Regions from separate parts of the Paenibacillus sp. FSL R5-0378 genome, predicted to be linked through region 4. Evidence: a T-box and tRNA genes for the amino acid it is inferred to sense, from the RefSeq annotation. Region 4 holds a T-box; the other regions hold tRNA genes.
What was found. The T-box of region 4 lies ahead of leuS (leucine--tRNA ligase). A T-box ahead of a tRNA ligase gene usually reads a tRNA of that ligase, here a tRNA-Leu.

Region 1 (7,809 bases), 3.5 Mb from region 4:
CGACGACCCTTCGTTTTGACGGTTCCGACCTGATGCCGGGCAAAGTGGGCGCCGGCACGTTCTGGAAGGGCATGACCGACTATGTCAGCGGCACCGCGACGCTGGATGAGGCGCTGAAGCAAATTCAGGCCGGCTGGAACAACTAACCGCAGCCGCTTAGCTTTTTGGCAGCGGAGAGGCAGGGATGGGCAACCAAAGAGGCTGATCGGGTTTAGCGATCCGTCGGCCTCTCTTTTTCCTCCCCGCGTTTGATCTACCCATGAAGTCGTCTGTTTAGGAGGATACCTATGAATACGCAAACGAAACCGGGATTCAGCATCAAGGCACTGCTCATCTTTCTGGGCGTCCTGATCGCCAATATCGCCGTCAACGGCGTGATTTTCGTCTTTTTCCGGGATTCGTCCCTGAACCCGCTGCTTACCGCAGTGCTGGCCGTTCTATGGGGCGTTCTGGGCGTTTACTTGATTTACTATACGTTTACCTGGGCGGTGGAGAAGTTTCCCGACCGGATCAGCCGCAGCGTGCTCCCGTATGTGTTTATCGGGCCGGCGGTTCTGGTGCTGGGCTGGCTGCTCGTGCTGCCGGCGCTGCGTACGCTGTACCTGAGCTTTTTCAATGCGTCTTCTGATAAGTTCGTCGGTCTGGGCAACTATATCGCCATTTTCAGCGACCGGCTGCTCGCGACCGCGCTGCGCAACAACCTGCTGTGGGTTTTCGTCGGAACACTGGCGTGTGTCGCCTTTGGGCTGCTGATTGCCATTCTTGCAGACCGGAGCAGTTATGAGCGGATCGCAAAATCGATCATTTTCATGCCGATGGCCATTTCCTTCGTGGCGGCCGGCGTCATCTGGAAGTTTGTGTACTATTACCAGCCGGGAGACGAGCAGATCGGCCTCCTGAACGCCATCGTCATGGCGCTCGGCGGTGAGCCCCAGGCTTGGGTCAGCATGCTCCAGCCGTGGAACAACTTCTTCCTGATCATTATCCTGATCTGGATGCAGACGGGCTTCGCCATGGTCATCTTCTCGGCGGCCATCAAGGGCGTGCCGGACGATATTCTGGAAGCCTCCCGCGTCGACGGAGCCGGCGAAATCCGCATTTTCTTCCGCATCATCATTCCGTTTATTTCGACGACGATTCTGACCGTCACGACGACGATCATCGTGTTCACCCTGAAAATTTTCGATGTGGTCATGGTCATGACGGGCGGACAGTACGGCACGGAAGTGGTGGCGACCCAGTTCTACCGGCAGTTCTTCATGTACCGGAACTTCGGCTACGGCTCAACGCTGGCCATCGTGCTCCTGATCGCCGTCCTGCCGGTCATCATCATCAATTTGCGCCAGTTCCGCAAGCAGGGGGGATTCTGACATGGCAGGCAAAAAGAAAAGAAGAAGCAAAAAGTGGATCGTCAACATCGTGCTCGGCATCATCTGTTTCGTATGGCTGCTGCCGACGCTGGGGCTGCTGATTTCGTCCTTCCGTCCGGCTGCGGATATTTTGGAGACCGGATGGTGGAAGGTATTCCCTCACCAGGAATGGAAAACGAAGGACACGATTCAGCTGTCCAAGGATGTCGACCTGCGCGGGCCGATCGAAGTGAACGGCCAGACGTATACGGACGACCAGCTCAAGAGCGGCGTCATGCAGGACGGAAAGCGGCTGACCTGGGAAAACCGCCGCGCACGCGAAATCAGCGTGCAGGATCAGGGCTGGGTCGGCTCGTCCAAACTGACGCTCGATAACTATAAAAACGTGATCACAGGCAAGGAATATACGATCAAAAATGCCGACGGCAGCGAGTCGAAGGAGAAGGGAACCGGCTTATCCCAGGCGTTCTGGAACACGCTGACGATTGCGGTTCCGGCGACGGTCATTCCGGTCCTGATCGCATCCTTCGCCGCCTACGCCTTCGCCTGGCTGCGTTTTCCGGGGCGCAAGACGCTGTTCGTCGTCATTATCGCGATGCTGGTCATTCCGATTCAGGTGGCGCTCATCCCCGTGCTGAAAGATTATACTTCGCTCGGCCTGAACGGCAGCTACCTCGGGATCTGGCTGGCGCATACGGCGTTCGGATTGCCGCTGGTTACGTACTTTATGTACAACTTCATCAGCCAGCTGCCAAAAGACTTGTTCGAATCGGCCTTTATGGACGGGGCTACCCACTTCACGATTTTCAGCCGGCTGATCCTGCCCTTGTCGGTCCCGGCGCTTGCTTCCATCGGCATCTTCCAGTTTCTGTGGGTATGGAACGACTACCTCGTCTCGTTGATCTTTATCGGCAACCAGCCGGAAGTGCAGGTCATGTCGATGAAAATCGCCGATCTGGTCGGCTCCCGCGGCAACGACTGGCACCTGCTGACGTCCGCCGCCTTTATCTCGATGCTGATGCCGCTTGCGATCTTCTTCCTGCTCCAGAAGTACTTCGTCAGAGGACTGATGGGCGGATCGGTGAAAGGTTAACGGTACCGCTGGGTAACATGAACATATAATGAAGCCCTTGCGGCGTAAGGAGCTGAAGTCGAAGATGAGAATGGAAACGTATGTGAGGCCGCAGCCGTTGTACCCTTATGAGGCATGGAGTCTGTCCGAGGAAACGTATGACGAGGCAAACAACCAGCGCAGCGAAAGCCTGTTTGCCATCGGCAACGGATATATCGGCATGCGCGGCAATTTCGAGGAAGGCTTTTACGGCATGTTGGGCACCTCCGTCACCGGCAACTATCTGAACGGGTTCTATGACTCCGAGCCGATCGTGTATCCGGAAGGGGCGTACGGGTATCCGGAGCGGAATCACGCGATGCTGAACGTGACCAACGCGCAGCGGGTGGAGCTGCGGATCGAGGGCCAGCTGTTCCATCTGAACAGCGGCGTCGTCCACGACTACCGGCGGGAGCTGGACATGAAAAAGGGAATGCTGACGCGCGAGATCGAGTGGGAAGCACCCGGCGGCCAGCGTGCCCGGATCCGGATCCGCCGGTTCGCCGCCCTCCAGCACAAGCATTTGGCGGCGATCCATTATGAAGTCACCGCCCTTAATTTCAGCGGGGCCATCAGCCTGACCTCCGCGCTGGACGGTAAGATCGCATCGCAGAACAACAACGGCGATCCCCGTCTGGGCGCAGCCAAGGCTGAGCCGAGCTTGCTGCTCGAAGATACGGGCCGTGACGGAGAGCTGTCCTGGATGAGGCAGCGTACGCGGCATTCGGGATTTGTGCTCCTGACGACCATGAGCCATGATCTGCAGACGAATCAGCCCTCCCAGACTTCGGCGTGGTCGGAGAACGAGTATGCGGCATCCGAATTTACCGTTTCACTCCGGCAGGGGGAGAGCGCAGCCCTCACCAAATACGTCACGTACCATACGTCCAAGGATTATGCCGAAGGGGAACTGCTTGTCCGTGCTGAAGAGGTTCAGCGGATGGCTCGGCAGTCGGGGTTTGAGGTGCTTGCCCAAGAACAGCAGTCTTTTCTCGAACAGTTCTGGAAAACCGCCGACGTGGAAATCGCCGGCGACCCTGCACTGCAGCAGGGCATCCGCTTCAATGCGTTTCAGCTGCTGCAGTCCGTCGGCCGGGACGGCGCGACAAACATCGGCGCCAAGGGTCTCACAGGCGAAGGATATGAAGGCCATTACTTCTGGGATACGGAAATGTACATGCTGCCGTTCTTCACCTATACCCGGCCGGATATTGCCAGGGCGCTGCTGCATTTCCGCTACGCCACGCTGGACAAAGCCCGCGAACGGGCCCGGGTCATGTCGCAGAAGGGAGCCTTGTTCCCTTGGCGGACCATCGACGGGGAAGAGAACTCGTCGTATTATCCCGCCGGTACGGCCCAGGCCCACATCAACGCGGACATTGCCTACGGGATCAAGCAGTATGTGTCCGCCACCGGAGATTCCGATTTCCTGCTGAATGAGGGCGCCGAAATATTGTTTGAGACGTCGAGGTTCTGGCTGGACCTTGGACACTTCAACCCCGCCCGCGACGGAAAGTTCTGCATCGACGGCGTGACCGGACCTGACGAGTATACGGCCATCGTCAACAATAACGCCTATACGAACCTTATGGTGCAGGATCAGCTGCGCTACGCGGTGCAGGTGGCCGGCTGGCTGGCGGAATCACATCCGGCGGAAGATCAGCGCCTGCGGGCGGCGATCGGCCTGACGGACGAGGAAATCGCGCTTTGGGGCAGGGCAGCGGAGAACATGTTCGTGCCGTATGATGCCGAACTAGGCATCTATGCGCAGGACGATACGTTCCTGACGAAGGCCAAATGGGATTTTCAGAACACGCCGGCCGACAAGTACCCGCTGCTCCTGCATTTTCATCCGCTCGTCATCTACCGCCACCAGGTGCTGAAGCAGGCCGATCTGGTGCTGGCGCTGTTCCTGCTCGGCGAACGGTTCACGATAGAGGAGAAGATCCGGAACTACCGCTACTATGAGCCTTTGACGACGCATGATTCCTCACTGTCGCCGTGCATTCACAGCATCGTCTCGGCCGAGATCGGCGAACTCGACGAAGCGTATGCTTATTTCGACCGGACAGTGCGCATGGATCTGGATGACATCAACCGGAATGCCAAGGACGGGCTGCATACGGCGGCCATGGCCGGGTCCTGGATGTCCATCGTATACGGGTTTGCGGGCATGCGCTTGGTAGACGGCATGCTGGAATTTGCGCCGGCGCTGCCGGGGCAGTGGGACAGCTATCGCTTCCGGATCATGAACCAGGGCCGGCTTCTGGAGGTGCTTGTCGACGCGGAAGGAACGGGATACGGACTTCTGGAGGGTGAACCGCTGCAGATCCGCCACAAGGGGGAAGAGCTGACCCTTGAGGCAGGGAAGACGGTCAGAAGGTAACGAAACACGGCGGAGTTTGGGAACGAGAAACACCAGGGAATCACCCGGCAGGTTCGTCCCGGAACTCCGCTTTTCGACTTTATAAAAAAAGTTTGGCTAAACGCTTGACGATGATAATGGATCCATGGTAAGATCTATCTTGTCGCTAAGAAAAAAACATTTCGAACGTGACCAACTGAATATGCGGTCGTGGCGGAATTGGCAGACGCGCACGGTTCAGGTCCGTGTGGGCTAACCCCCCGTGGAGGTTCGAGTCCTCTCGACCGCATCGTTGATAGGATCATGTGATTGCTGAAAGGCAATACATGATCCTATTTTTATGTTTATTTACGCCGATAGGCGTTTTTTTTATTCTCTTCAAGATTGTGATTACAGACTGGAGCCGGGGGCTCTTGGATCAGGGCACCCGGCCTAACTGCTCCCGAAGCCGCGTGATGTCGCTGATCGGCGGAAGGCCGAAAAGCCGGGCGTATTCGCGGCTGAATTGGGACGGACTTTCGTAACCGACTCGAAAAGCAACATCCGCTGCATCGGCAGATTCGGATAACAAGAGACGGCGGGCCTCCTGCAGCCGCAGCTGCTTTTGGTACTGCAGCGGGCTCATGGCCGTGACCTCTTTAAAATGACGGTGCAGGGAGGAGGGGGCCATATGGGCAGCGGCCGCCAGCTCATCGATTCGAAGCGGCTCCATGTACTCCCGCTTCAGCTGCTCTACCACCACGGCAATCCGGTTCGAGCTGCTTCCCCTCAAGGCCATTTGCCTTAATACGTCTCCTTGCTCTCCCTGCAAAACCCGATATAAGATTTCACGAACGATGAGCGGTGCCAGTATCGGTATATCCTCCGGGTTATCGAGCAGGCGTGTAAGCCTGACAGCCGCGTCCAAGAGAGGAGCAGTCGATTGTTCTACGAATAACCCCCGTTTCGAACGGAGCTTCTTCCGGGATACCGGATTAGCCTCGTTTACTAAGTCCAACGCATCTTTTAGGTTTAGTTTAAGCCTGAAGCACAAATAAGGCACATCAGGCGATGCTTCAATAATCTGTGCGGAGACGGGCAAATCCAGGGAGATAACCAGATAGCTGGACGGCCCATACGTAAAGCTCTCGTCTGCAAGCATGACCACCTTCGAACCTTGGGAGACGATGCACAGCTCCGGTTCATGGACCGAAAACGAAGGGAACGTCGTTTTCGAACTGCGAATCAGGGAAAGGGAAGGAATGAGCGTCTCGTGAATGCCGTCTCCGTCCGTATGTTTTTCCATCAATAAGGACAATTCCTTTTGATACGAAACCAGGGAATTGGCGTGGTTGGATAAATCCCGCATGAATTGTTTTCCCCTCCTTATCTATGTCCATTATAAACCCTGTTGGGTCCAGCGATGAATCGTTTTGAGAGAATCAGGCAATCATTTGCGATTTTTAGACTACCTCTGCTTTTTTCAGCTGGTTCATAATCAGGTTGAAAGAAAGGAGAGGAAGAGGAATGGATAAGCGCATTTTCATTCTGGCGCTGGCTGCCTTTACAGTAGGCTCCGTTGAACTGGTCATTGCCGGGATTTTGGATATGATCGCCCGGGACCTTCGCGTTTCCGTCGGTGTGGCCGGCCAACTGGTTTCGGTGTATTCTCTGGTTTTCGCCTTAGGATCCCCCGTCTTGATCGCTTTAACTACGAAGGTTGAGCGCCGAAGGCTGCTGGTCATCGCCATGCTGGTGTTTACGGCTGGAAATATCATGTCTATGTTAAGTCCGAATTTTACGATGCTGCTGCTATCCAGGGTTATTCTGGCGGCAAGCTGCTCCATTGTTGTCGTTCTGTCGATCACCCTGGCTTCGGGGATTGTGACACCTGAAGCAAAAGGGCGTGCCATTGGAATGATCTTTATGGGAATTAGCGGCGCCCTCGTGCTCGGCGTTCCGCTGGGGACATTGATCGGCGAGGCTTGGGGCTGGCGGGCAACCTTTGCTTTTATTGGCGTACTTTCGTTCATTGTGACGATATGCATCATGAAATTTCTGCCCCAAGCGGCGTCTCCGCCTAAGCTTCCGATGCGGGAACAGCTGCGTACGTTGGGAAATTCTAAAATTGTGTTCGCCCATCTCGTCTCCATTCTGCAAATGACGGGCCAGTTTACGATCTATGCCTATATCACGCCGTTTTTACAGACCATGTTGAACCTGTCTCCCGGTCAAATCAGCTTCGTCTTGCTGGTTTATGGGCTCGCCGGCATTGCAGGGGGGTGGATTGGAGGGTGGGCGGCCGACCGCTTTGGGGCAGCCCGGACAATGATCGTCACGCTGCTGCTCCACGCCATGGCGATCCTGCTTCTGCCCTGGGCAGCTGCCTCCATGCTGCGCTTGCTGCCCGTCGTCATCGTCTGGTGTGCGTTTAACATGGCGCCAAGTCCGGCTATTCAAAGCTATTTGGTGCGGCTTGCACCAAAGTCGGCGGACATCCAGCTCTCCCTGAATACCTCCTCGCTGCATCTCGGCGTAGCTGCGGGATCTGCCATCGGCGGCGTGGTGATCAGCCGTTATGAGGTTACGGCCAATGCCTGGATCGGAGGTCTGTTTGTTATCCTGGCTATTGTTTCAGCCATCGTTACCCTGTACAGAGGCAGGGTGATTCATAGTAAAAAAGATAACTCCCTTCAGGAGAATCCCTCCTGAGAAAGCAGTCTTTACGATGTAAACGGTAACCCTATTGAAACCGCCCATCCGATAACCGGATGGGCGGTTCACGTTGCGTTCTATTTCTCCTGCTCCTGGATCACCTGCTCGATCCCGAGCAGAATCAGCTTCAGTCCAAACTCGAACGCCTTGTCTGTCCCCATCAGCTCGAATAGCCCGTTCTTGAACATCCTCCGGAACAGTCCGGCATCCGTCTCGCTCATGGAGTCCAGAAGACGAATCATCTCCTCACCCGGAAGCGCTCCTTCTCC
Region 2 (7,809 bases), 4.1 Mb from region 4:
GCGTCATATTGCAAGCATGAAATTACTTAAATGCGTCGTTTTTTTGCGACATGACTGGAAGGCGGTTTTTTATGCAATCCATTTACGGACGTATTGAGGCATTGATTAAGCAGAAGGGGATGACCAAAAAGTCGTTTTGCGAGCAGCTTAATATCAGCACGGGGAATTTCGGAGATTGGAAAAGGGGGAAGTCCACCCCGAGCACCAATAAATTGATCGAAATCTCGAGCTTTTTCGGCGTCAGCCTTGACTGGCTGATTCTGGGCAAGGAACCGGGGCCGTATATGGTGAAAGAGCAGCAGGATCCTTATTTGTGGGAAAACGGAAGGCAGTTAAACGAAATGCCGCTATCCGATCACGAGAAGGAGTTTATCAAGGAGTACATCAAGTTTGTGGAATACCGGAAGAACCAGTCCCGCGATCAGTAAGATGAAGGTCAAGTACATACATGGGAACAGAAAAGGCACTTCGCTGCGGCAGGGCAGAGCGGAGTGCCTTTGTGGTGTTGTTAAAGAGATCACGAGGCGATATGGGAGTCGTTCTCCTGGATATTGAAAAGGTCTGTGGGCAGGGAGTCTTTCTCCGCTGTCCATGCGCGCTCCATTTCAGCCGTCCATTTGCCGGCCAACGCTTTGGCGTCGTGAGGCGGAATGCTCAGCGAGCGGGCAGCGAGCTGGATGCATGTGCAGACCGCAGATTGCATATAGCCATAAACGGTGTGGTCGCGGCTGGACCCGAGCTGATAGTTGACATAGGCATGCGCCGTGGCCAGGCAGACGGGAGACAGTTCTTTCTGCGCGAGTTCGTCAAGAGCCTTCAGATTGAGCCAGGGGTACAGGGCCTGGGCCAGTTTCAAAAGTCTTCTGCCCCGTTGGCGCACCGCTTCATCATTTTCATGGGCAGCGATTCTTCCGAGGATGTACCGGTCAATCCGGGCGATCTGACGGATATCCCGTTGGTCGGCAGCTGCGTAAATCGCCAGAATGGCCGCGCCGTCTTGGCGGACCAAACGATTCATCATCGGATGAAGGATGAACCCTTCCAGCTCTTCCTGGCTCTGGATGCGCCCTTCTGCAATCCGGGTTTGGAGGTCGAACACATGGCTGAAGCCTCCGACCGACAAGTCGTTATCCAGCGTTTGCACGTAATCGAGCAGTTTGGTGCTTTTGTCGTTCAACGCGGTCACCTCCATTTTGTTGTGGTAATAAATATTACATGAATTGCGAAGTTAAATCATCGATCACTATTATTTGTAAGTTAATATTACATAAATATAATGATTTGTCAATGTTAGGGCGACTAAATCACTGTTTTTTTCGTTTTTTGTGTTATATAATATTACATGATTGGTGTTATAATGCATTTCCCTTTACAATTCGGATGATTTTGTGTATAATAAAAAAGTTCGCTAAATGAACTTTGGATATGCGGTAGTGGTGGAATGGCAGACACGCTATCTTGAGGGGGTAGTGGGCGTACGCCCGTGGAGGTTCGAGTCCTCTCTACCGCATCTATGAACACAGAAAGAAGCTTCCTTGGAGAAATCCAGGGAAGCTTTTTTTGTTGCTTAATGCATTTTCGTATATTTTGGGTTCCCGCAAAGCAAGTGAATTTCGGATCGCAGCAAGTAGCGTTATTTTGTAGAGCTGATTTGCCTATTCGCTTTTTCCGGATGCAAGCAGCTTGCGAATGTCGTTTTCGATTTTGTCCGGTGTCGTTTTGGGCGCGTAACGCTTGATGACCCTGCCCTTGGAGTCGACCAGGAACTTGGTAAAGTTCCACTTGACCGCTTTCGATCCGAGCACGCCCGGCGCTTCCCGGGTCAGGTATTGAAACAGTGGGTGGGCGTTGCTGCCCTTGACGTCGATCTTCTCAAACATCGGGAACGTGACCCCGTAATTCATCTGGCAGAATTCGCCGATCTCCTCGCTGGTACCGGGCTCCTGATTGGCAAACTGGTTGCTCGGAAAACCGAGAATTTGAAAATGATGGTCGCCGAACTCGTCGTACAGCTCCTGCAGCCCGCGAAACTGCGGCGTAAATCCGCATTTGCTGGCCGTGTTCACGATCAGCAGCACGTCACCTTCATATTCCTTTAACGATACCTCTTTACCGCGCAGCGTGTTCACTTGAAAATCATAGACGCTCACTGCCATCCTCCTCCTTTTGTGCTGCTATGAATCATCATCCAGCCGAATCATTTACCAAGCACACAATTTAATTTTAAACGATTGAACTGTAATGTCAATGCGGATATTCCTGCGAGCCAGTGTCCCTTAATGACCTGGATTCCATAAATGCGCCAAATCGGGAGCATGGAAGAGGTAGAAGTCAAAAAGCCAAAATGTAAGCGCTAATAAGGTCCTGAATGTTCCAAAATTCGCGGTTCATGATTTTTAGACTGCCTTTACAGCTTGGAAGGAGCGGGTGTATGATTCAGAGCGTATTCAATACAGTTTCCATTACTAATCGCTGAGTTTCCGCAAAAAAGCGCGGAAATCGGGGGAACCAAACGCGTGCCATGGAGCAGCGAACCGGTGTGAGAGTCGGGGGTCTGCTGCCAGCCGCAGGGGTGAATCCCGGCTACGGATGCCATGGATCCGGCCGGGTAGAGCGACTCTCACCGCTCGAATCCGTCAGCTAACCTCGTAAGCGTCGTTTGAGAGAGGAATGATGAAACTTGCGACCCGAATAAACTTTCGGATCACAGGGGGATCAGCTGGCCTCTGTGTTTTTTTTTACCCTTTTTTAGCTTACTGGAACAAAAGAGAGCATTCATCACAATCACATACACTTATCAATAACGCTTAATTTCGGCCGGAAACGGCCGGGAGCGGGGGAACCACAGCGGCCGCCTGGAATGGAAGCCGCCGGGGTGAATCTTTCCGGTACGGTAAGTACCGGAAGGTAGGGCGACTCTCACGCCCGAATCCGACAGCTAACCTCGTCAGCGTAACGGGAGAGAGACAGCACTTGTCGTGCGCATTTTGAATATAGGACGATCCTTCATATTCGTCCACATTCAAGAAGCCGCGGGAAAGGTCCTTCTTTCCCTGCGGCTTCTTTTGCGTATTCGCGGCTGCCGCACAGGAGGAGCCTTTGAAATGGACAACGTCGTCATCGTGACCGCGCCGAACGAGGCGGGACGCAATTTTATCAAGCTGCTGATGTATTGGAAGAGGCCCTTTGCCGTTCTGACCAACAGTGCCCGGGAGGAACGCCTCTTGAGAAAAATGGGGGTGCAGCGGATCATCCGGCTGAATACGAATCACGCGGAGGATTGGGTGGTGCCCGAAATGGAGGTCGGCAAAATCTTTCTTTTTGAAAGCAGCCTCAACCTGACCTGCCGCTATTTGCAGATCTGCCGTCCCTGGACGTCGGAACCGGTATATGTCATTACGCAGAGGGGCAGCTCACCCGGCATTTACCGGGGGCTTGGTGCAGATCACATCATTTATACCTTAAACGGCGAAGTCGGATTTTTACTGAAATAAAGATGATTCTAACCATGCAAAGGAGAGACCGGAAACGATGATGGATGTATATATGATACTTGCGCTCGCTGCCACCTTTGGCGTGTTCTTGTTATTTTTTCATTGGTGCGGCCAAGTGGTGGAAGAAGGGGGCAAAGACCAATGATTGTCGTTGGGGCATTCGCCGTGCTTGTCTTTATCTATTTGGTTTACGCCTTGATCCATCCGGAAAAATTTTGACCGGTATTTTAAATCTGTAAGCCTCAAGGGGCCAAAGCAGAACATGCTCGTAAGAGGGGGAAGCCAGCCTTGGATATTTTGCAAATTTGTATCGTCATTTTCGTGCTCCTGCTGCTCGTGAAGCCGGTAGGCACTTACGTATATCATATATTCTCCAATGAACCGAACCGGACGGACCGGATTTTCGGCGGCGTGGAAAGAGTTTTATACCGGATCATCGGGCTGAAGCAGCGGGGCAGCATGAATTGGAAAAAGTACGCGCTCAGCATGATCGCAACCAATATCTTTCTGGTAGCGATCAGCTATATATTGCTGCGAACGATGGGCGCCCTTCCGGGCAACCCGAACGGCATCGGCAATATGGAGGCGAGCCTGTCCTTCAACACGGTCATCAGCTTTATGACGAACACGAACCTCCAGCATTACAGCGGAGAGAGCGGCATGTCTTATTTTGGCCAAATGATCGTCATCACGATGATGATGTTTACCTCGGCAGCCTCGGGCCTGGCTATCGCGATTGCTTTTATGCGCGGCATCACCCGCAGGGGTGAGGGGCTCGGGAACTTCTTCGAGGATTTTATCAAGGCGCATGTCCGCCTGTTCGTGCCGCTTGCCCTCATCGTAACCCTGGTGCTGGTCGGGCTCAAAGTGCCGCAGACGCTGGAGCCGATGCGGGCCGTGCAAACGCTGGGAGGCGGCGTGCAGCAGATTCCGCTGGGTCCTGTAGCCTCGCTGGAATCGATCAAGCACCTCGGAACGAACGGGGGAGGCTTCTTCGGTGTCAACTCGGCCCATCCGTTCGAGAACCCAAGCCCGCTGACCAACGTGATCGAAATTCTCAGCATGTGGACAATTTCGGCGTCACTGCCTTACACGTTCGGACGGTTCGCCCGGAACAAGAAGCAGGGCTGGATGATTTTCAGCGTCATGATGACGCTGTTCGTAGCGTTCCTGTGCCTGACGTATTTCTCGGAAAAAGCCGGCAACCCGCTGATCAACCAATTGGGAATCAACAGCTCGGCCGGCAGCATGGAAGGCAAGGAGGTGCGCTTTGGCATCGCGCAGTCCGCGTTGTTCACAACCGTCACCACCGCCGCAACGACGGGGTCGGTCAACAACATGCATGATACGCTGACGCCGCTGGGAGGACTTGCGCCCTTGGCCGAAATGATGCTGAACGTCGTGTTCGGCGGCAAGGGGGTCGGTTTCGTCAATATGATCATGTATGCAATCCTCGGCGTATTTATCTGCGGCCTGATGGTTGGCCGGACGCCGGAATTTCTGGGCCGGAAGATCGAAGCCCGGGAGATGAAGCTGATCGCGGTGGCGATTCTGATGCATCCCTTCATTATTCTTGCTCCGACGGCGATTTCGTTTATGACGCACCTGGGTACCGACGCCTTCTCCAATCCTTCGTATCACAGCTTGAGCCAGTCGCTCTATGAGTTCACCTCCTCGGCGGCGAATAACGGCTCCGGGTTCGAGGGATTGGCAGACAATACCGTATTCTGGAACGTCAGCACCGGTCTGGTGATGCTCCTCGGCCGATATATTTCGATTATTGCGCTGCTCGCCGTTGCAGGTTCGCTGGCGGTGAAGCAGAAGGTCGCCGAGACTCAGGGCACCTTCCGGACCGACAACAAGCTGTTCGCCGGCATTTTGACCGGAACCGTGCTGCTGATCGGAGCGCTGACGTTCCTTCCGGTCCTCGTTTTGGGGCCGGTCGCCGAATTTTTAACACTTAACTAAAGAGGTGGAGCAAGTCATGAGCGGACAACGCAAAAGTATGCTGTCTGGCGGCATTGCCAAACAGGCGCTGAAAGACAGCTTTATGAAACTGAACCCGGCCGTAATGATGAAAAATCCGGTCATGTTCGTTGTGGAGGTCGGCACCTTCGTTGTGCTGCTGATGGTTCTTTTTCCCTCTTATTTTCATACCGAGGGACGGATAGGGTTTAATCTGACCGTGTTTCTGATATTGCTCTTCACCGTCCTGTTCGCGAATTTCGCGGAGGCGCTGGCGGAAGGCAGGGGCAAGGCCCAGGCCGATACGCTCAAGAAGAGCAAAAAAGACACGACGGCGAACAAAATGGTGGGCGGCGAGATCAAGGTCGTGAGTTCGGCCGAGCTGCGCAAAGGCGATGTCGTCATCGTCTCCCAGGGAGAGATGATCCCGGGTGACGGGGAAGTCATCGAAGGTCTTGCATCGGTGGATGAATCGGCGATTACCGGCGAATCGGCACCGGTGATCAAAGAAGCCGGCGGCGATTTCAGCTCGGTCACCGGGGGAACTCGCGTCGTCAGCGACCAGATCAAGGTGATGATCAAAAGCGATCCAGGCGAATCGTTCCTGGACCGGATGATATCCCTGGTCGAAGGGGCGGCGCGCCAGAAAACACCTAACGAAATTGCTCTTAACACGCTGCTTACAACATTAACGTTGATATTTCTGATTGTGGTCGTCACGTTAGCGCCAATTGCCAAGTATTTCGGCATTTCGCTGGATATCCCGGTGCTGATCTCCCTGCTCGTGTGCCTCATTCCGACGACGATCGGCGGGCTGCTGTCCGCCATCGGCATCGCGGGCATGGACCGGGTTACGCAGTTCAACGTGCTGGCCATGTCGGGGAAAGCCGTCGAGGCATCCGGCGACATCAACACGATCATTTTGGATAAAACGGGTACGATTACCTTCGGTAACCGGATGGCGAGCCAGTTCATTCCGGTGGGGGACGCGGATTATGCGGAAACCGCCTATTGGGCGGCCGTCAGCTCGGTTAAAGACGAGACGCCGGAAGGCCGCTCCGTGCTGGAACTGGTGAAGAAGCAGTCGATAGAGGTTCATCCGGAAGCGGCCGCCGCTGGAGAGTTTATCGAGTTCAAGGCGGAGACGCGGATGAGCGGCATCGACCTGGTGGATGGGCGGCATGTCCGTAAAGGGGCGGTGGACGCGGTTAAGCGCTGGGTGCAGGCCCAAGGCGGAAGTATTCCGGCGGATCTGGATATGGAATCCGATAAAATCGCGTCGGAAGGCGGTACGCCGCTGGCTGTCGCTGTGGACAGCCGTATTTACGGGTTGATTCACCTGAAGGATACGGTCAAACCCGGCATGAAGGAACGCTTTGACCAGCTCCGGCAGATGGGGATCAAGACGATCATGTGTACCGGCGACAACCCGCTGACTGCGGCTACGATCGCCCAGGAGGCGGGCGTCGATGACTTTATCGCCGAGAGCAAGCCGGAGGACAAAATCGCGGTCATCCGCCGCGAGCAGGCCGAAGGGAAGCTGGTCGCCATGACCGGCGACGGCACGAACGACGCGCCGGCGCTGGCCCAGGCCGACGTCGGGCTCGCGATGAACAGCGGCACGGCGGCCGCGAAGGAAGCGGCCAACATGGTCGACCTCGATTCCGATCCGACGAAGATCATCGAGGTCGTGGCCATCGGCAAGCAGCTGCTGATGACCCGCGGCGCGCTTACCACGTTCAGCATCGCGAATGACGTGGCCAAATATTTTGCCATCATTCCCGCCATGTTCATGGCCGCCATCCCGGAAATGAACGTGCTGAACGTCATGAAGCTCGGCTCGCCGCTTTCGGCGATCTTAAGCGCCCTGATTTTCAATGCGGTCATTATCCCGCTGCTCATCCCGCTGGCGATGAAAGGGGTGGCCTACAAGCCGATAAGCTCGTCGCGCCTGCTCAGCCGCAACCTGCTGATCTTTGGTCTTGGCGGCGTGATTGCGCCCTTTATCGGCATCAAGCTGATTGATCTAGTGGTCCATTTGTGGATTTAGATAGAATGAACTAAAGAAATGGATAGGCGATAGATAGATTATGAAAAAGGGATGATACGATATGAAAACGACGGTGACGACGGCGATCGGCGAAGAAAAGTGGAACGGTTCCTTGTGGGGTGTCGCCCTTCGCACGAGTCTGGTGCTGATCGTCCTATGCGGGATTGCGTATCCGCTGGTGAGCACCGGCCTGGCCCAGCTGATCTTTCCAAACCAGGCGAGCGGCAGCATGCTAAAGGACAGCACGGGAAAGGTCGTGGGTTCCGAGCTGATTGGCCAGTCCTTTACGGACCCTTCCTT
Region 3 (7,809 bases), 3.4 Mb from region 4:
GGGCGGAGAAGTGGTTCAGGCGTTATGGATCACTAAGCATTATCGTCGGCTACTTCGTGCCGGGACTCCGGCATTTATCTTCGTATATCGCGGGGACGACGAAACTTCCTGTCAGGGCTTATGTGGTGTATGCGGGAGTAGGTGCCGCCTTGTGGTGCACCATCTTTATGCTGATCGGACATGCCGTTGGATATCATTGGAGCGAAATTGCCGGGAGGATGACGCACACCACGATCCGGATCGCGCTGCTTGCGGCTCTTCTTGCACTCGGAGCGGCCATTGGCTTGCTTCGGTGGAAGAAACGCTGACATTTGAAGTTATGTATGGAGTTTCCCCTTGAAGTGGGAGCCCAAGATATGTTACTTTTACGTCAAAGGAACGGCGTGGGGGGCTATTGAAATGGATAAGTTAAAAGAACGAATTTTACAAGAAGGCGTCATCGTTTCGGATCAGGTGCTGAACTTGGACGGTCTGCTTAATCACCAGGTGGATCCGCAGTTGACGATGGAGATGGGAAAAGAGTTTGCATCCCGGTTTGCCGAAGCCGGTGTGACCCGGGTCGTTACCGTGGAATCGTCCGGGATTGCGGTGGCCTTTGCGACGGCTTACGAGCTTGGCGTGCCGCTGGTGTTCGCCCGCCGCAAGAAGACGCTGCTGGCCGATCCGGACGCTCTTTGCGAACGGGTTCCTTCGTTTACCAAAGGGATCGTGACGGATATTATGCTGTCGCGTCATTATATCAGCGAACAGGATAAAGTGCTCTTTATCGATGACATCATTGCAAACGGAGATGCTGCGCGGGGGCTTATCAAAATTATCGAACGCTCCGGCGCGGAATTGGTCGGCCTTGGTGTCGTCATAGAGAAGTGCTTTCAGGCAGGGGCCCGGACCATCCGGGAGCAGGGCATAAGTATTGAACCGCTCGTCCGTATCCAGTCGCTTGAAGGCGGCGTCATCACTTTTGCCGATTAAGCCCGGGATGAAAGCCCGTTTCGCCGCATTTTCCGCGGATAAATCGAAACAATTTCTTTCAACCGGCCGTCTTTTGGCTTATAATATGTATTAGATGATCATGAGGGGAGGCAGCACAATGGGGAAAGAACCGGTAACCGAACAGTATTTCATTGATAAATTGGCCAAAGCAAAGGATCACTTTGAAAGAGCGCTTGATTGCAAGCATACCGAATTCGATGACCTCTATCCCTATATTATAGAGCATCCTCAGTTTTTTTGGTATAAACGTTACGTGGCCTGGTCAGAACTGCTGACCATCGTGGGCATGTGTGATGAGCTAGACTTCTCCTGGAAGGAATTGTTTACCCCTCATCAAGTTGAATATCTGGAAAAACGAGTGATGTCGTCGACGGTGCTCGATTATTGGTACGAGAAGAACGACAGTAAAGAACACGCACAACGTTAATTGCTGAGCGTCACCGAGAGGTTCAGTTGATTAATATACACACCTTTATACCAACACATTCAGGATCAGCGGCCGATTGGCTGCTGGTCCTTTCTTATAATATCAGAAAAGTATAAACGCCAGAGCATTGCTTCCTGATATTTCAAGAAAAATTACCTTTAAACGCGGTCTGTCTTCTTTGAAGGTACGTCGATAGACGTTTTTCTTAATCATGCCGGATGACTTTAACGAAAAATGCCATTGAACCCGCTCAGTCTTGTGTCTAATAAAGGTCGGTACACACCGATTCCATTGTAAGATATGCGGGAAAAGCATATACTTATCCATGTTCACTACATGAAGAGATTTCTTCAAAAGCAAAGGAGGATTGGAGATGATCAGCGATGAGGAATTGGATGCGTACCGCCAATCCGGAGAGCAGGTCCGGGTGGTTCGCGACGGCATCGAAAGCAATGATGTGACAGGGATTGTTGTGGCTTGGGACGGCAGCCAGGTGCTGATCCGCCGCCGCAACCGCAAAGTGGTCAAGCTGGACCGGAACTACTTGTTCCAGCCTGCGAGCGCTCCGCGTCAAAGCCCTCTGGAATAATAGCAGAGCCGTCTGGTTCGGTTCCCCTTGGTTCATATGGGGGGACTCCAGGCGGCTCTTATGGTTTGGAGCCCTCCTGAAAATAGGGAGCAGCGGGATGGTCCATATGGTGAGTAAAAGAAGAGACGGGAAGGAGAGAACGGTCTTCGGGAGAGAAAGGATCCAGCCCGAGATAAACTCTCATCCGAACGAGCATCTCGTTACGAAAAGCCGGCCAAAGGATATTCATTTCGTCGGTATAGCCTCTGCAGGAATATTCCGCCCTGACCCCGGTATCATCTTGTAAGATTCGAAGGATCCGGATCTTGCGTCTTCTCATTTCCCGCTTGACTTCAGCAAGCAGCGTGCCGGCCTGCCGGTCGCCGTTCACAATCAGTTCCGAATACAACTGGGGCGTCTTGAATACGCCGCTCTCCTCCATAATCCGAATGTCCCGTTCGAAAACTTTATGAATAAAAATCAGGAGCAGATAACTCTTAATCAGCGATGCCTCTTCCGACGTCATGCCGGGTGCTGCCATACATATCACCACCTGTACGAACTTATGTTCTTATTTTACCCGCAAATGCTTGGATTATTCAAGAGATAGGAACTGGAAATTGTTCAGAATGAAGAGGAGATTAAACTTTTTTTTGAAAAATTGTTGACTATACCTGTCCAGCATGGTATGATCTATCTTGTCGCCGCGAAAGATTGAATCTTTCAAAGAGTGACCGACCGATTTGCGGTCGTGGCGGAATTGGCAGACGCGCACGGTTCAGGTCCGTGTGGGCTAACCCCCCGTGGAGGTTCGAGTCCTCTCGACCGCATACATACATAAGGCGTTCCCGTTTTGAACAACGGGGACGCCTTTTTGTGTTATTTGTTATTTCCCGTATCTTTCCTGAGAGGGGAGTAGCGGGGATTTTTGCTATACATAATTCCTCCAACTTCCTCAAACAATGAAACCACATCGTGGAGATACCGAGTAAAGGAGGAAGTTGCTTGAGTACATCATCTTTCAATAAGCTGCATCGCGGCTGGCGGAATATTGCGGCAGCGGGACTGGCGCTTACGGTTGCGCTTTCTGGTCAAACTGCCCTCGCGGATGGGGAACGATCACTGGCGGCGGAGCGGGTCTTCAACGAGCAAGCGGAGCAGCCCGGGGCAGACCAGCGGCAAAGTGACATGAAGCCGGATAAAAAGGTTGCGATCATCATCGACGACTTCGGGAACGGGCAAGGGGGAACCGAAGAAATGTTGTCCCTGCCGATTAAGCTGACCGTAGCCATCATGCCGTTTCTTCCTACCAGTAAAACCGACGCGGAGCTGGCCCATAAACAGGGGCATGACGTCATTGTCCATATGCCGATGGAGCCCAAGCAGGGCAATCCCAAGTGGCTAGGTCCCGGCGCTATTACCTCCAATATGAGCAATGAGGAGATTCGCAAACGGGTGGAGGAGGCCATCGACAACGTGCCGTATGCGGTCGGCATGAACAATCATATGGGATCGAAGATTACCGGAGACGAACGGATCATGTCCATCGTGCTGGAGGTCTGCCGCGAACGCGGGTTGTTCTTCGTGGACAGCAAGACCAACTACCATTCCGTAGTCGGCAAGCTGGCCGTTCAGATGGGAATGCCTCCGGTGGCCAATAACATATTTCTGGACGACCGGCACACCGTCAGCCATGTCAGCAAACAAATGAAAGCCGTTGAAACCTGGGCGAGTGAACATCAGAACTGTGTAACGATCGGGCATGTCGGCGTGCAGGGGAAAAAGACGGCGGAGGCCATTCGCCAAAGCATCACCGGTATGCAGAATTCCGTATCTTTTGTAGGAATCAGCGATCTCGTCCGGGATATCTGGGATTGGAAGCCGGCGCCTATATTGCCGTCAAATAATAGCTGATTCCGTTCGCGATGGCCTGCGCGATCTTGAGCTGCCCGCGCCGATTGCACAGCATCGTCCGGTCTGCGGCATTGCTGAGAAATCCGGTCTCTACGATAACCGCAGGATCTTTGACCTGGTTCAGCAGGTAAAACGGGCTTCCCAGCCGGATGCTTCCCTTCGTTTGGTACAGCGGGTTAAGCTGCTGCTGAATGCTGTCCGCAAGCAGGACGCTGCGCCCTTCGTTCTGGTGAAGCACAAGCGCCCCGTTCTTTGAAGGATTGCGGCCCCAATTGACGTGAAGACTCACGACGATCAGGGTCGGCAGCTGATGGCTTAACTCCTTCCGCTGCGCGAGATCGCGTTTATGGCGGGAAGAGCTGCGGAGCCAGTTATTGTCGTCGCTGAGAGCGTAGTCAGCCGTCCGGTTCAAGACCGCGTCGTACCCCTGGCTGCGCAGCAGCATAAACAGCTTCTGGGCGATGGCGAGGTTAATGTCCTTTTCCAGAATGTTCTGAAATGAAGTCCCTCCGTCAACACCGCCATGTCCTGCATCCACGATAATCACTTCATGCGGAAAAGCCGGATGCTCCGGATAGGCGGTCGTACTTTGGTCACCGGGGCCAGCGGCCCAAGCGGACGAGCTGCCTGTGCACAACATTGCCGGGATCAGGAGGATGGCGGCGATCAAGCTTTTGATAGGCATAAAGGATGGCCCTCCTTTCGTTAAACGGGATTGGAGCGAAAAATTGATGTCGAAGTTAGAATGTGCAATAAACGGTAAATAATGCACCGTCCGCATTCCTCCGTTTAGATTACCGTATCTCTGTGCAAACTAAGAGCATAGCAGAGCTGTAATTTGGCATTGTGGGGGGAATGGAAATGGCCAGTGGAGATGAACTTGTAAAATACATTACCGAGCGCGTCGTCAGCTACATGGAAACACCCAAGGAAGAACGAAGGAAGCAAAAATATAAAGAGCCGTGGACGGTCAAATGGTTCGGCATGATCCCGTTCGGATTGTCCCAATGGGGAGGCCGGACGGCTGACAAACGCCATCCGAAGCGGCGAAAAATCAAGATGCGGAATCTTCATGACTGAACGAAAATGAAAGAAGCGGACCTCGTGGGATACGAGGTCCGCTTCTTTTTGGGAATGAAACGCGATAAGGGCAGGAACAGATAATCATGCAGGAGATCTAGGGGCGGGCATGAAATTCTCCGGCAGCCATCAGCATGGAGACAGGGAGGTACCGGGTTCCGGCACGTCCTGTGGCCGCGTAGCTGACCGCAGGAGCGCCTGCGGCCGGGGACCATGTCTGAATTCCGCTTACCGCAAAGGGAGCCCCATAGGACGCGTTACGGCCGGGAGCGGTGAAGATCAGGCTGCCGCCGGATGCGACGGCTTTCAGCAGATCGTCTCCGCGGCGGATGTTCAGCCGGGGGGAGGTCATCCAGAGCAGGTCGTCATAAGGATCATTACTATCTATCTTCGCAGCAGGTGACGATGCCTCGAGCCGGAGACCGTTCTGATTGGTAACGACCGCCGTCTTAGAAACGGAGGCGGTGCTGGCGTAAACGGCATTTGCCGGCAGAAGCTCCAAGGTCAGCGCATTGATGTACATCGCCGGCTTGCCGGGCAGGGTCACTTTCCAAACCGGCAGCATTGCCGAATATTGAGCTTGAATTTGAACGTTTGCGGGGAGGCCGGGGTGATCGGGAATAAGGCCATCCTCAGCCAGCCGGTCATGAAGCGCATCGCTGCTGTAAGGGATGGCTGGACCGCTGCCGTACTCGCTGAGCATATATCCGCCTTCCTCCCTGGCGGTGAATATTAAATATCCCAGCTGCTTGCTATCCTTTGAAACGACCGCAAGCCAGCTGTGGGTGCCGGGCCCTAGCGGGTAATAGTCGATGGCGGCGCCGTCCCACTGCTGAAACTCGGACTGCGCGGACAGCTCGCGGACGACGGAGCCGGCAAAGCTCTCCAGCGGCGCGGGCACCGCCTGCATGTCCGATCCCGCTGCGATCCGAAGCAAGGCAGCCCGCGCGGGGCTTGCCGCCTTGGCGGCAGCGATGCCGACCGCTGCGGCCGATTGCGGGACCGCAGGACTCCAGGCCGGCCAGGCGCAGCTGACGGCACAGGTCAACGCCGTCACTTTTAAAGCGAGAGATACCATCCTCACCACATTCACCCTCCTCGATTTCAGAGCTTTATTGACATCATTGTATCGGACAAGCCGTAAAAAGGCTGTTGCAAGGTGTCGGGCTTTGGGGCGCGGGCACGGGTCTTTTTTTGCCTTCTTTTAGCGAGGGAGGTCAAATGCTCATGGACGGATGGATCTTAAGTGAAACAGACCGCAGGTTATGGCGGACAGGTTCACCTTAGGTTCATACTGCCATGTCATTTCGCTGCGCCGGTTGTCGTATTGCTCCCGGATGGCCGTAAGCTTCTCCTCCTCGGTTTCCTTGAGGAGGTCTTCGTAATACATGTCGATCACCGCAAGCTCATCCCTAAGGCGCTCCCTTGCGGCTTCCGCCCAGCTGTAATCCTCGCCCGCCAGCTGATCCTTCATATGCTTCTCCAGCAGATTGGCCGCGCCCGCGAGCGAGAGGCTTCCCGGCTGGATATGGATATTCTCGGGCAGCCGCGGCCCGAGTTGAAGCTTCTCCAGTCGCTGGGCAAACTGTTGGTCGATCTGCCCCGTCACCAGCGAGATGCCGATGAAGTGGAGCGCTTCTTTCTTCACGTCGCAGGTCATCTCGACCTTGAAGCAGACGCCCAGCCAAGGCTCGTAGGGGGCGGAGAACAGCGTCTCCCGCTGCAAAGGGCCCGGCTGCTCAAACAGATACACGCAGGAGCCCTCCTGCCGGGCTATGGCCCAAATTTGCTGCAGCCGGCTGCTGCCGTATGTGACGTCTTCGCGGGGAATCCGCCCCGGGCCGATCCGCGGCCCTGCCGGATTCACCCCGAAATACCTCGACAGAATGCTGTCCTGCGGCTGAGGCTGCGCTGAAGGGGGCGGGGTTTTGGCCACCTGTTCGTTATATTGGTCCGGGGCAAAGACGAAGGTGTAGGAGAGAGTCTCCGGCTCCGCCCCAGTCCGTTCAATAAAGCCCCAGTAGTAGGGGCGGTTGGTCAGCTGCTTGTCCGCCTGCGGTGACAGTTTGACGGTCACGTGATAAGGGGACTTCTCGATAATGCTGCATTCGGTCGTTTCCAGATAAGTTAGCACTTGCTTCTGAACTTCCTGCGGGGACAGGCTCATCAAGCTTCCTCCTCAATGACGGTTTCCGCATCTTCGTATTCGATCTCGCGCTTGATCTGGTCAAGCGACTGCCCGAGCGAGCTGACCTTACTGCGGATTTCCTCATCCGACTCCGACTCGAGGAACAGCTTGTACAGGCTTTTCTCGAACGATTCCTTTTTCTCGAAACGCTCCAGAATGACATCCAGGCCGCCGATGACCGTCTCGAACATGTTGATTTTTTCGTGCAGCAGGTTCAGGATATGCTCCTCGATCGTTCCGGTGGTGGACAGGTTGTAGATCTTCACATCGTTCTGCTGCCCGAGCCGGTGGACGCGGCCAATCCGCTGCTCCACCCGCATCGGGTTCCATGGCAGGTCAAAATTGATCATATGGTGGCAGAACTGCAGGTTGATGCCCTCGCCGCCGGCTTCGGTGGCGATCATGACCTGGGCCCGGCCGCGGAACAGGTCCATCATCCAGTCCTTTTTGCCCCGGTTCATTCCGCCGCGGTACGGTACACAGGACAAGCCGTGCTTTTGAAAATACTGCAGCAGGTATTCCTGCGTCGCCCGGTATTCCGTAAACACGATGACCTTTTCGTTCATGTCCTTGATCAGCTCGATCGTCTTTTCGGCCTTCGTGTTCGCTTTGATGTTCCGGATTGCGTTCACCAGCTCC
Region 4 (7,809 bases):
CGGTCCCCCCGCTGCCATTGGCGGGCTGCTTCCTGCTCCTGCCGGCTCTTTAGCTTGACCTGCACCATGACCTTTTCGGACACCATAGGCTCGCTGCCCGTACTCGTTCCGGCATCCCGTGAGTTAGGTTTGCCGTTCGCTGCGGTCCCGCCGATGGGTACCGCTTGCCGTACGCTCATGACAAAATCGGCTCGGTCTCCGTCGACTTCGACGGCGGAGGCGATCATGCCTGTCATTCGGGCACTGGCTCCGTCCATTTGGGCAGCATCAGCCGCCTGAAGGGCTTCGGGAAGCTTGGATACATTTGCGGCTTCCTGCAGCTCCCAATACGCTCCCGACGCGGCTAAGGCACACCAGATGATGATCACGGTCCGGAGGAAGTCTCTCCGGTACATACCGAGCGCTGCCAGCAGCAGCGATGCGCCTGCGATCAGAAGAAGCAGCCTTGAACCCGAGCAGGCATACGCTGCGCTGCTGCCGGCGATCCAGCTTACCGTGAATACGATCAGCGGTCTTTGTTTCATATCACACACTTCCCTTCTTTGCATATAGGCTTCCGACGGTTTCTCATGCGCACTTCGCCTGCGCCTTCTTTTACAAAAACCAAAAAAGGACCCCTGCCGGCAGCCGTGCTGCGGACAGAGGTCCTTCCCCTATTGATGATTTATTCCATATTTCCGAATATTCCTGTGTAACCGTATGTTCAGTCTTACCGCCAATTTTTAATCCGCCACCGTCATCACCGTTTCCCGTGGCGGCTCATAGACCGGCAGCCGGCGGAAGGTAATGCCCTTCTGCCGCATCATTTCCGTCACCTTCTCCGTATCCTTAGGATACGGACGGTGATACACGATCTCGGTCACGCCGCTGTTCGCCAGCATGTTGGCGCAGGTCCAGCAGGGCTCGTCCGTAACATAGACGGAGCTGCCTTCCCGGTCGATACGGTCGGTGAACAGCAGCAGGTTTTGCTCGGCATGAATCGTCCGGACGCAGCGCTGCTTTTTCACCATTTCCTGCTTTCCGTCCACGTCCACAAGCTCGTACTCCTCAGCGATCATGCAACCCGCTTCCGAGCAGTCCGGCACGCCCATCGGCGCTCCGTTATACGCGGTGCCCAGCAGCTTCTTCCCCTGAACGAGCACGGCTCCGACATGGCGCCGGGAACAGCGGGAACGCGTCGATACCATATATGCAATATCCATAAAGTAAGTGTCCCAGTCTTTTCGGGTATCAACCGTCATGAATCCATCACCTGATTTCCGTAGAATGTGTACATATTGTATCACAAGAAAAACGTTTACCGATATACCTGCATGGGAGACAACGCATTTAGCGTCTAACGGATAACCTACAGCTGGATGTACGGCTTCATTTTTTCCAGCATTTTGGGTCCGATGCCTTTGACCTTGTCCAAATCCGCAACCGATTTGAACGGCCCGTGCTGATTGCGGTATTCCAGAATGGCTTTGGCCTTGGCCTCACCGATCCCCGGAAGATCGGTCAACTCCGTTAGTCCTGCGGTATTGACGTTGACCTTTTTGCCCTGCCCTCCGGCATCTGTCTGCGAACCGGACACCGCGTCTGCCGAACCTCCAGCCGGTGGCTGCTCGGACGAAGTTTCTGACGGCCCCGAAGCGGCATTCGCCGCAAGTCCAGCGTCAGAATGAGTGCTTCCGTTTGCCGCTTGGCCCGCCGCCGCTTCATCCCCCGAACTCTGCGCTTTATCTTCCGTATTTCGGCTTTCATTCGCCTGCGCGGGTCCTGAGGGTACGGCGTCCTGTTTGGCAGCCGGGTTGGCGTCCTGCTTAGAACCTTGCTCCTGCTTTTGTTTGTCATCCGCTGCCGCGGCGCCTTTAGGCAAATCGCCTGCCGAACCGCCCGCTTTTTCGTTCAGCACGCTTTCAACCCTGCCGTTGAGCGGCTGCCACTGCTCCATGCCGCTGCTTGTATGAACTCCAGACAGCAGAATGGCCCCGCTTCCCAGCACGGCACAAACGATGCTGACGACTGCCGATATTCTTTTCACAACATGACACCCCGATTCTATGAAATGACTTGAAATGACTCGCTGTCGGTCCATAGATGAAGTACAGAATAACATACACTGAAAATTTATAACTCTATAATGCGGAATTAGCCGTCATGGTGGCCAAGTTATAGCGCATACACTAATGGGAACGATCATGTCGTTACTGCGAAGCACGAAAGGAGGGAACCTATATGAAGGTAGGATTTATCGGAACCGGCAGCATGGGCAGCCTGCTGCTTGAGGCCCTGATTGATTCGGGTTCGCTCGCTCCAAACCAGGTCTATGCCAGCAACCGTACCCCCGAGAAGGTTATCCGGCTCCAGCAGCGACACCCCGGACTGCATGTATGCACCAGCAACGCGGAAACCGCGCACAACAGCGATCTGATCTTTTTGTGCGTGAAGCCGCTTCAATTTAAAGCAATTCTGGATGAAATCGGAAGCACGCTTCGGCCCGATCAAATGGTGGTATCCATCACGAGTCCGGTGCAGATCCATCACCTGGAGTCGGCTTTGTGCTGTAAGGTGGCCAAGATCATTCCGAGCGTGGCCCACCGCGTTCAAAGCGGCGTCTGTCTATGTATGTATGGCAGCCGGATAAAAGAGGAAGACAGGCAGCTCATCGAGCATCTCCTGTCTCCCATCAGCAAGCCCATCCTCATCGATGAATCCTTTGTCAGGATCACATCGGATTTATCCAGCTGCGGGCCTGCCTTTTTAAGCTTTTTTCTGGATCAGTGGATCAACGCCGCCGTAGAAACGACCGGCATGGACCGCGGCGAACTGACGTGGATCGCCGGGGAAATGCTGCTCGGTACGGGTAAACTGCTGACGCAGGGAGGCTTTACGCCCCTTGAGCTGCAGAAGCGGGTAACCGTTCCCGGCGGCATTACCGCCGAGGCGCTTGCCCTGCTGGACAGCAGCTTAACCGGCGTCTTTCACCGTCTGATCGCCACAACCCACGGCAAATACAAAGAAGATCTGGAAAAGTGTGACGCCCAGTTCGGCGGCCCCGGTGCCGATTAGTTCGCGACGATGTTCACAAGCTTGCCGGGTACTGCAATGACCTTACGGACGGTTTTCCCGTCAATGGCCTGCTGTACGTTCTGCAGCGACATGGCGTGTTCCTGCATGGCTTCCTGGCTCATGTCTTTGGCGATCATCGCCCGCTGAACGATTTTGCCGTTGACCTGAATGACGATTTCGACTTCCGATTCCACAGTCCAGGATTCGTCATAGGACGGCCACGGTACGTAAGTAATGCTCTCCTGATGGCCCAGACGCTCCCAAAGCTCTTCCGCGATGTGCGGAGCGAGCGGCGACAGCATCTGCACGAAGTTCTCGATCGCCAGACGCGGCAGCGCATCCGCTTTGTAGGCTTCGTTGATAAAAATCATCAGCTGGCTGATCGCGGTGTTGAAGCGCAGATTCTCCAGGTCGTCGGTCACTTTCTTAATCGTTTTATGCCATGTCCGCTTGAATTCATCGCTGCCGTCGCCGTCCGTAATTTTGCTGCTGAGGCTGCCGTCCTCGCTGACGATCAGGCGCCACACGCGGGAGAGGAAGCGGTGCGCGCCTTCCACGCCGTTCTCGTTCCAAGGCTTGGTCGCTTCCAGAGGCCCCATAAACATTTCGTACACGCGCAGCGTGTCGGCACCGAACTGCTCGACGATTTCGTCCGGATTAATGACGTTGCCGCGCGATTTGCTCATTTTCTCATTGTTCGTTCCCAGAATCATGCCTTGGTTGATCAGCTTCTGGAACGGTTCCTTGGTCGTGACGACACCGAGGTCGTACAGGAATTTATGCCAGAAACGGGCATACAGCAGGTGAAGCACCGCATGCTCGGCTCCGCCGATGTACAGATCGACAGGCAGCCATGCCTCCTGCTTCTCCGTCGAGCACAGCTCATCCGCATTATGCGGATCGATGTAGCGCAGGTAATACCAGCAGCTGCCGGCCCATTGCGGCATCGTATTGGTCTCGCGGCGGGCTTTCATGCCCGTCTCGGGATCGATCGTCTCCACCCAGTCGGTGACGTTGGCCAGCGGCGACTCCCCTGTACCCGACGGCTTGATTTGATCCACATCCGGCAGCAGCAGCGGAAGCTGGTCCTCCGGAACGGTCTTCATCGTGCCGTCCTCCAGATGCAGAATCGGAATCGGCTCGCCCCAATAGCGCTGGCGGCTGAACAGCCAGTCACGCAGGCGGTAGGTTACCTTGCCCTGGCCTTTGCCGTTCTCCTCAAGCCACGCGATCATTGCAGCGATGGCTTCTTCGGTGTGCAGTCCGTTCAGCGGGCCTGAGTTCACATGCTCTCCGTCCCCGGTATAAGCTTCCTCCTGCACGTTTCCGCCTTTGACCACTTCCACGATGTTCAGGCCGAATTTCTTGGCGAATTCCCAGTCGCGGGAATCATGCCCCGGCACCGCCATAATGGCTCCGGTTCCGTAACCTGCCAGCACGTAATCCGCAATCCAGATCGGCAGCTTCTCGCCGCTCACCGGATTGACGGCATAGGCTCCGGTAAACACACCGGTTTTGTCTTTAGCCAAATCGGTGCGCTCCAGATCGCTCTTGCGGGCTGCCTGCTCCTGGTAGGCCTTCACCGCATCCTTCTGTTCAGGCGTCGTAATGCGCTCTACCAGCTCCTGTTCCGGAGCGAGCACGCAATAAGTAGCGCCAAACAGCGTGTCGGGACGGGTCGTAAATACCGTCAGCTTGGCGTCATGCCCTTCGATGTCGAACTGCACTTCAGCTCCCTTCGATCTTCCGATCCAGTTGCGCTGCATATCCTTCAGGCTTTCGCTCCAATCCAGGTCATCCAGATCTTCCAGCAGCCGGTCGGCATACTCGGTAATCTTCAGAATCCATTGGCGCATCGGCTTGCGGACGACCGGATGGCCGCCGCGCTCGCTCTTCCCGTCGATGACTTCCTCGTTGGCCAGTACGGTCCCGAGGGCTTCACACCAGTTCACGGGCACTTCGGCAACATAGGCGAGGCCGCGTTTGTACAGCTGGATGAAAATCCACTGCGTCCATTTATAATATTCCGGATCGGTTGTGCTGATCTCGCGGTCCCAGTCATAAGAGAAGCCGAGCGACTTGATCTGACGCCGGAACGTGTTAATGTTCTTGATCGTGATTTCACGAGGGTGCTCGCCCTTATCCATCGCATGCTGCTCCGCCGGCAGGCCGAATGCGTCCCAACCCATCGGATGCAGCACGTTATAGCCCTTCATCCGTTTGAAGCGGGAGACGATGTCCGTCGCCGTGTACCCTTCCGGGTGGCCGACATGAAGTCCGGCTCCGGACGGGTAAGGAAACATATCCAGCGCGTAAAATTTCGGCTTTTCAGGATCCTCTGTCGTCTTGAATGTGTGATGCTCATCCCAATACTTCTGCCATTTCGGTTCAATCACCTTGTGCTGGTAGCCCTGGCCTTGAACCTGCTCTTGGTTACTCATGCTCATTTGCCTCCTAAAATGCGCCCGCTGCCCGCCCGTTATTACGGTACGGCACGGCGCTCGTCTTTCATGTTTGCAACAAAAAAACCTCTCATCCATAGCGTATCATCGCTAGGGACGAGAGGTTTGATTCCCGTGGTACCACCCTAGTTAGCGGAGGACATGCTTTATCCCCGCTCCCTTTGCACCCTTAACGCGGGTGAATCGATGATCCTTGACGCGCTTTCGCACGCGCTTCACATCATAGCTCAAAGGCGAGTTCATCCCAAATCGTCAACCGGCTTGCACCCACCGCCGGCTCTCTGTATGACATCCCTGGAACTAATACCCCTTATCATCGCTTCATTTACAGTTTTTCATGGTTGAAACATTGAAACATATTATATATAAAAAAATCCATCGAGTCAACGTATCCAGCCTGGCGGACAAGCCCCGCTTTTCCCGCCGAAACCCCCGCCAGCCGGAATTATTCCATGTCCGATAGGGAATTTTTTGTTATGATTAAACCAAAGGGAGGCGGAAAGTTTGAAGCGTAACCTCAGAAGGTACTTGAAATCGAAGCTGTTTTTAAAATATATATGGTCTTATCTGTTTATTTTGCTGCTTCCTCTCGTTTTTGTAACCGTCTTCATCTACCAAAGCGCCGCGGGCAACCTCCGGGAGGAAATCGAACAAAGCCATCTGAACCAGCTGACGCAGGCGGAAAGCATCGTCGACGGCCGGATGAAGGAGCTCGGCGACATCGCCTCAAGGATCGCCTATGACGACCGCCTGATCTCTTACCGGGTTCATGATCCGTTCTATTCGCGGGAGGCGATCGACGCTCTGGATCAATATAAGTCAACCAGCTCCATCATCGGAGATGTATTTTTATATTTTCATCATGACGACCGGATTTACTCCTCGCAGGGGCTTAGCAGCCTGGACGTGTTCAGCGAGAAGTACATATTCCAGAATTGGTCCAAAGACAGCCTGATGGGCGATTTGAACGACGTGTCTTTTCCCACCATGCGTCCGGCGGACCGGGTGATCCGGGGCACTTACAGGCAGCAGTCGCTGCTTGCCTACCTGGTGCCGATTACGCCGAACAGCCCGAATCCCCATGCAACGGTCATGTATTTGATCGATGAGTCGGAGCTCACGGGTCTGATCGATTCCATTCTGGGCAGCTACAAGGGGCTGGCGTACATTTTTGACAATCACGGACAGGTGCTGGCCGCCAACAATCACGGTGAAACGATCAACGGCTTGGACACGGGACATCTGTTTTCCCTCGATCCGGGCATTCACAGCGTGGAGCTGGGCGGAAAAGCGCATTCCGTCGTGTCCACCAAATCGGACATGAACGGCTGGACGTATGTGACGCTGATGCCGAGCGATCAGTTTTTCAGCAGCGTGCTGCACATCCGCAGCTTTATCATCATGCTGTTTAGCATCGTGGTGCTGGCAGGCATCGGCATAGCCCTGCTTCTGGCCCGCAGACAATATCACCCGATTTCGGCCCTGGTCGATTTCGCCAATTCCAAGTCCAGAAACGACCGGGGAACGGGAGATGCGCTCCTTCCGGGCAATGAACTGGAGCATATCCGCTCCGCGCTGCAGGAATACAGCTCCCGTGCCGATCTGCAGGAACCGTACGCACGGAACCATCTTCTGCTGAGACTGCTCCAGCAGGGAGAAGACCGGGAGCTCGAGCCGAATCTGCTGGAAGCCTTTAATATCCGGTTTGACCGTTCGCAGTTTTTTGTCATCGCCATGGAACGAGGCGAGCTTGCTGACCCTTCCCAGGATTACCAGGATTGGCAGACGCTCGCTTCCCTCCTAGCCGAAGTGGACATCCCCGGGCTCCGGGCATCCGCTTACAGCGTGGAGCTCCCGCGCCGGGACCAGATGGCCCTCATCGTCTCCTTTGACCCGCACCCGGCGATGGGGAGCTTCATCCATATGAGCCGGATCGTCGATGCCGTCCGCAGCAATATCCTGGAGGCGTTCGACTTTAACCCCATCATGGGGGTAGGTACCGGATATTCACAGGCGGGGCAGCTTAATCAGTCGTTTATCGAAGCCTGCTCGGCGCTGGAATTCCATACTCCGTCGGAGAAAGGCGGTATTACGTTTTTTGAAAAACTGGCGCCGGCGAGCGAGGAAGCCTTCTGGATTCCGAAAAACGTGCTGCTGAAGCTGTCCCAAAGCTTGAAACAGGGCAGCCATGACGTCTCCGCCCATATGATCGGCGAAGCGATGACGAGCCTGAAAGAGGGCAGCCCGTCACCGCTGCTCTCCCGCTGCATCTGCTTTGACATTCTCAATACGA

Region 1: it has a tRNA-Leu gene. The T-box ahead of leuS (leucine--tRNA ligase) is inferred to sense a tRNA for this amino acid. The anticodon was not compared.
Region 2: it has a tRNA-Leu gene. The T-box ahead of leuS (leucine--tRNA ligase) is inferred to sense a tRNA for this amino acid. The anticodon was not compared.
Region 3: it has a tRNA-Leu gene. The T-box ahead of leuS (leucine--tRNA ligase) is inferred to sense a tRNA for this amino acid. The anticodon was not compared.

Annotation. Positions count from the first base shown of each region.
Region 1 covers NZ_JBBPAY010000001.1:2,517,889-2,525,697, forward strand. Annotated here, with positions in the region: gene MKY74_RS11870 (ABC transporter substrate-binding protein) at 1-146, shown strand, start outside; gene MKY74_RS11875 (carbohydrate ABC transporter permease) at 288-1,370, shown strand; gene MKY74_RS11880 (carbohydrate ABC transporter permease) at 1,372-2,463, shown strand; gene MKY74_RS11885 (glycoside hydrolase family 65 protein) at 2,528-4,867, shown strand; tRNA gene MKY74_RS11890 (tRNA-Leu) at 5,051-5,135, shown strand; gene MKY74_RS11895 (AraC family transcriptional regulator) at 5,265-6,194, opposite strand; gene MKY74_RS11900 (MFS transporter) at 6,353-7,537, shown strand; gene MKY74_RS11905 (TetR/AcrR family transcriptional regulator) at 7,618-7,809, opposite strand, start outside.
Region 2 covers NZ_JBBPAY010000001.1:1,835,642-1,843,450, forward strand. Annotated here, with positions in the region: gene MKY74_RS08485 (helix-turn-helix domain-containing protein) at 72-428, shown strand; gene MKY74_RS08490 (urease accessory protein UreF) at 518-1,177, opposite strand; tRNA gene MKY74_RS08495 (tRNA-Leu) at 1,428-1,510, shown strand; gene MKY74_RS08500 (glutathione peroxidase) at 1,656-2,150, opposite strand; cyclic di-AMP (ydaO/yuaA leader) riboswitch at 2,461-2,671, shown strand; cyclic di-AMP (ydaO/yuaA leader) riboswitch at 2,795-2,967, shown strand; gene MKY74_RS08505 (hypothetical protein) at 3,105-3,494, shown strand; gene kdpF (K(+)-transporting ATPase subunit F) at 3,636-3,713, shown strand; gene kdpA (potassium-transporting ATPase subunit KdpA) at 3,783-5,462, shown strand; gene kdpB (potassium-transporting ATPase subunit KdpB) at 5,479-7,509, shown strand; gene kdpC (potassium-transporting ATPase subunit KdpC) at 7,571-7,809, shown strand, end outside.
Region 3 covers NZ_JBBPAY010000001.1:2,612,761-2,620,569, forward strand. Annotated here, with positions in the region: gene MKY74_RS12330 (DedA family protein) at 1-308, shown strand, start outside; gene MKY74_RS12335 (xanthine phosphoribosyltransferase) at 400-972, shown strand; gene MKY74_RS12340 (hypothetical protein) at 1,091-1,420, shown strand; gene MKY74_RS12345 (hypothetical protein) at 1,794-2,009, shown strand; gene MKY74_RS12350 (hypothetical protein) at 2,068-2,529, opposite strand; tRNA gene MKY74_RS12355 (tRNA-Leu) at 2,734-2,818, shown strand; gene MKY74_RS12360 (divergent polysaccharide deacetylase family protein) at 2,994-3,902, shown strand; gene MKY74_RS12365 (N-acetylmuramoyl-L-alanine amidase) at 3,877-4,587, opposite strand; gene MKY74_RS12370 (YqzE family protein) at 4,764-4,982, shown strand; gene MKY74_RS12375 (hypothetical protein) at 5,080-6,066, opposite strand; gene MKY74_RS12380 (YqhG family protein) at 6,208-7,149, opposite strand; gene MKY74_RS12385 (DEAD/DEAH box helicase) at 7,149-7,809, opposite strand, start outside.
Region 4 covers NZ_JBBPAY010000001.1:5,969,999-5,977,807, forward strand. Annotated here, with positions in the region: gene MKY74_RS27725 (ComEC/Rec2 family competence protein) at 1-524, opposite strand, end outside; gene MKY74_RS27730 (deoxycytidylate deaminase) at 723-1,241, opposite strand; gene MKY74_RS27735 (ComEA family DNA-binding protein) at 1,349-2,026, opposite strand; gene comER (late competence protein ComER) at 2,221-3,054, shown strand; gene leuS (leucine--tRNA ligase) at 3,051-5,495, opposite strand; T-box leader at 5,606-5,842, opposite strand; gene MKY74_RS27750 (helix-turn-helix domain-containing protein) at 6,021-7,809, shown strand, end outside.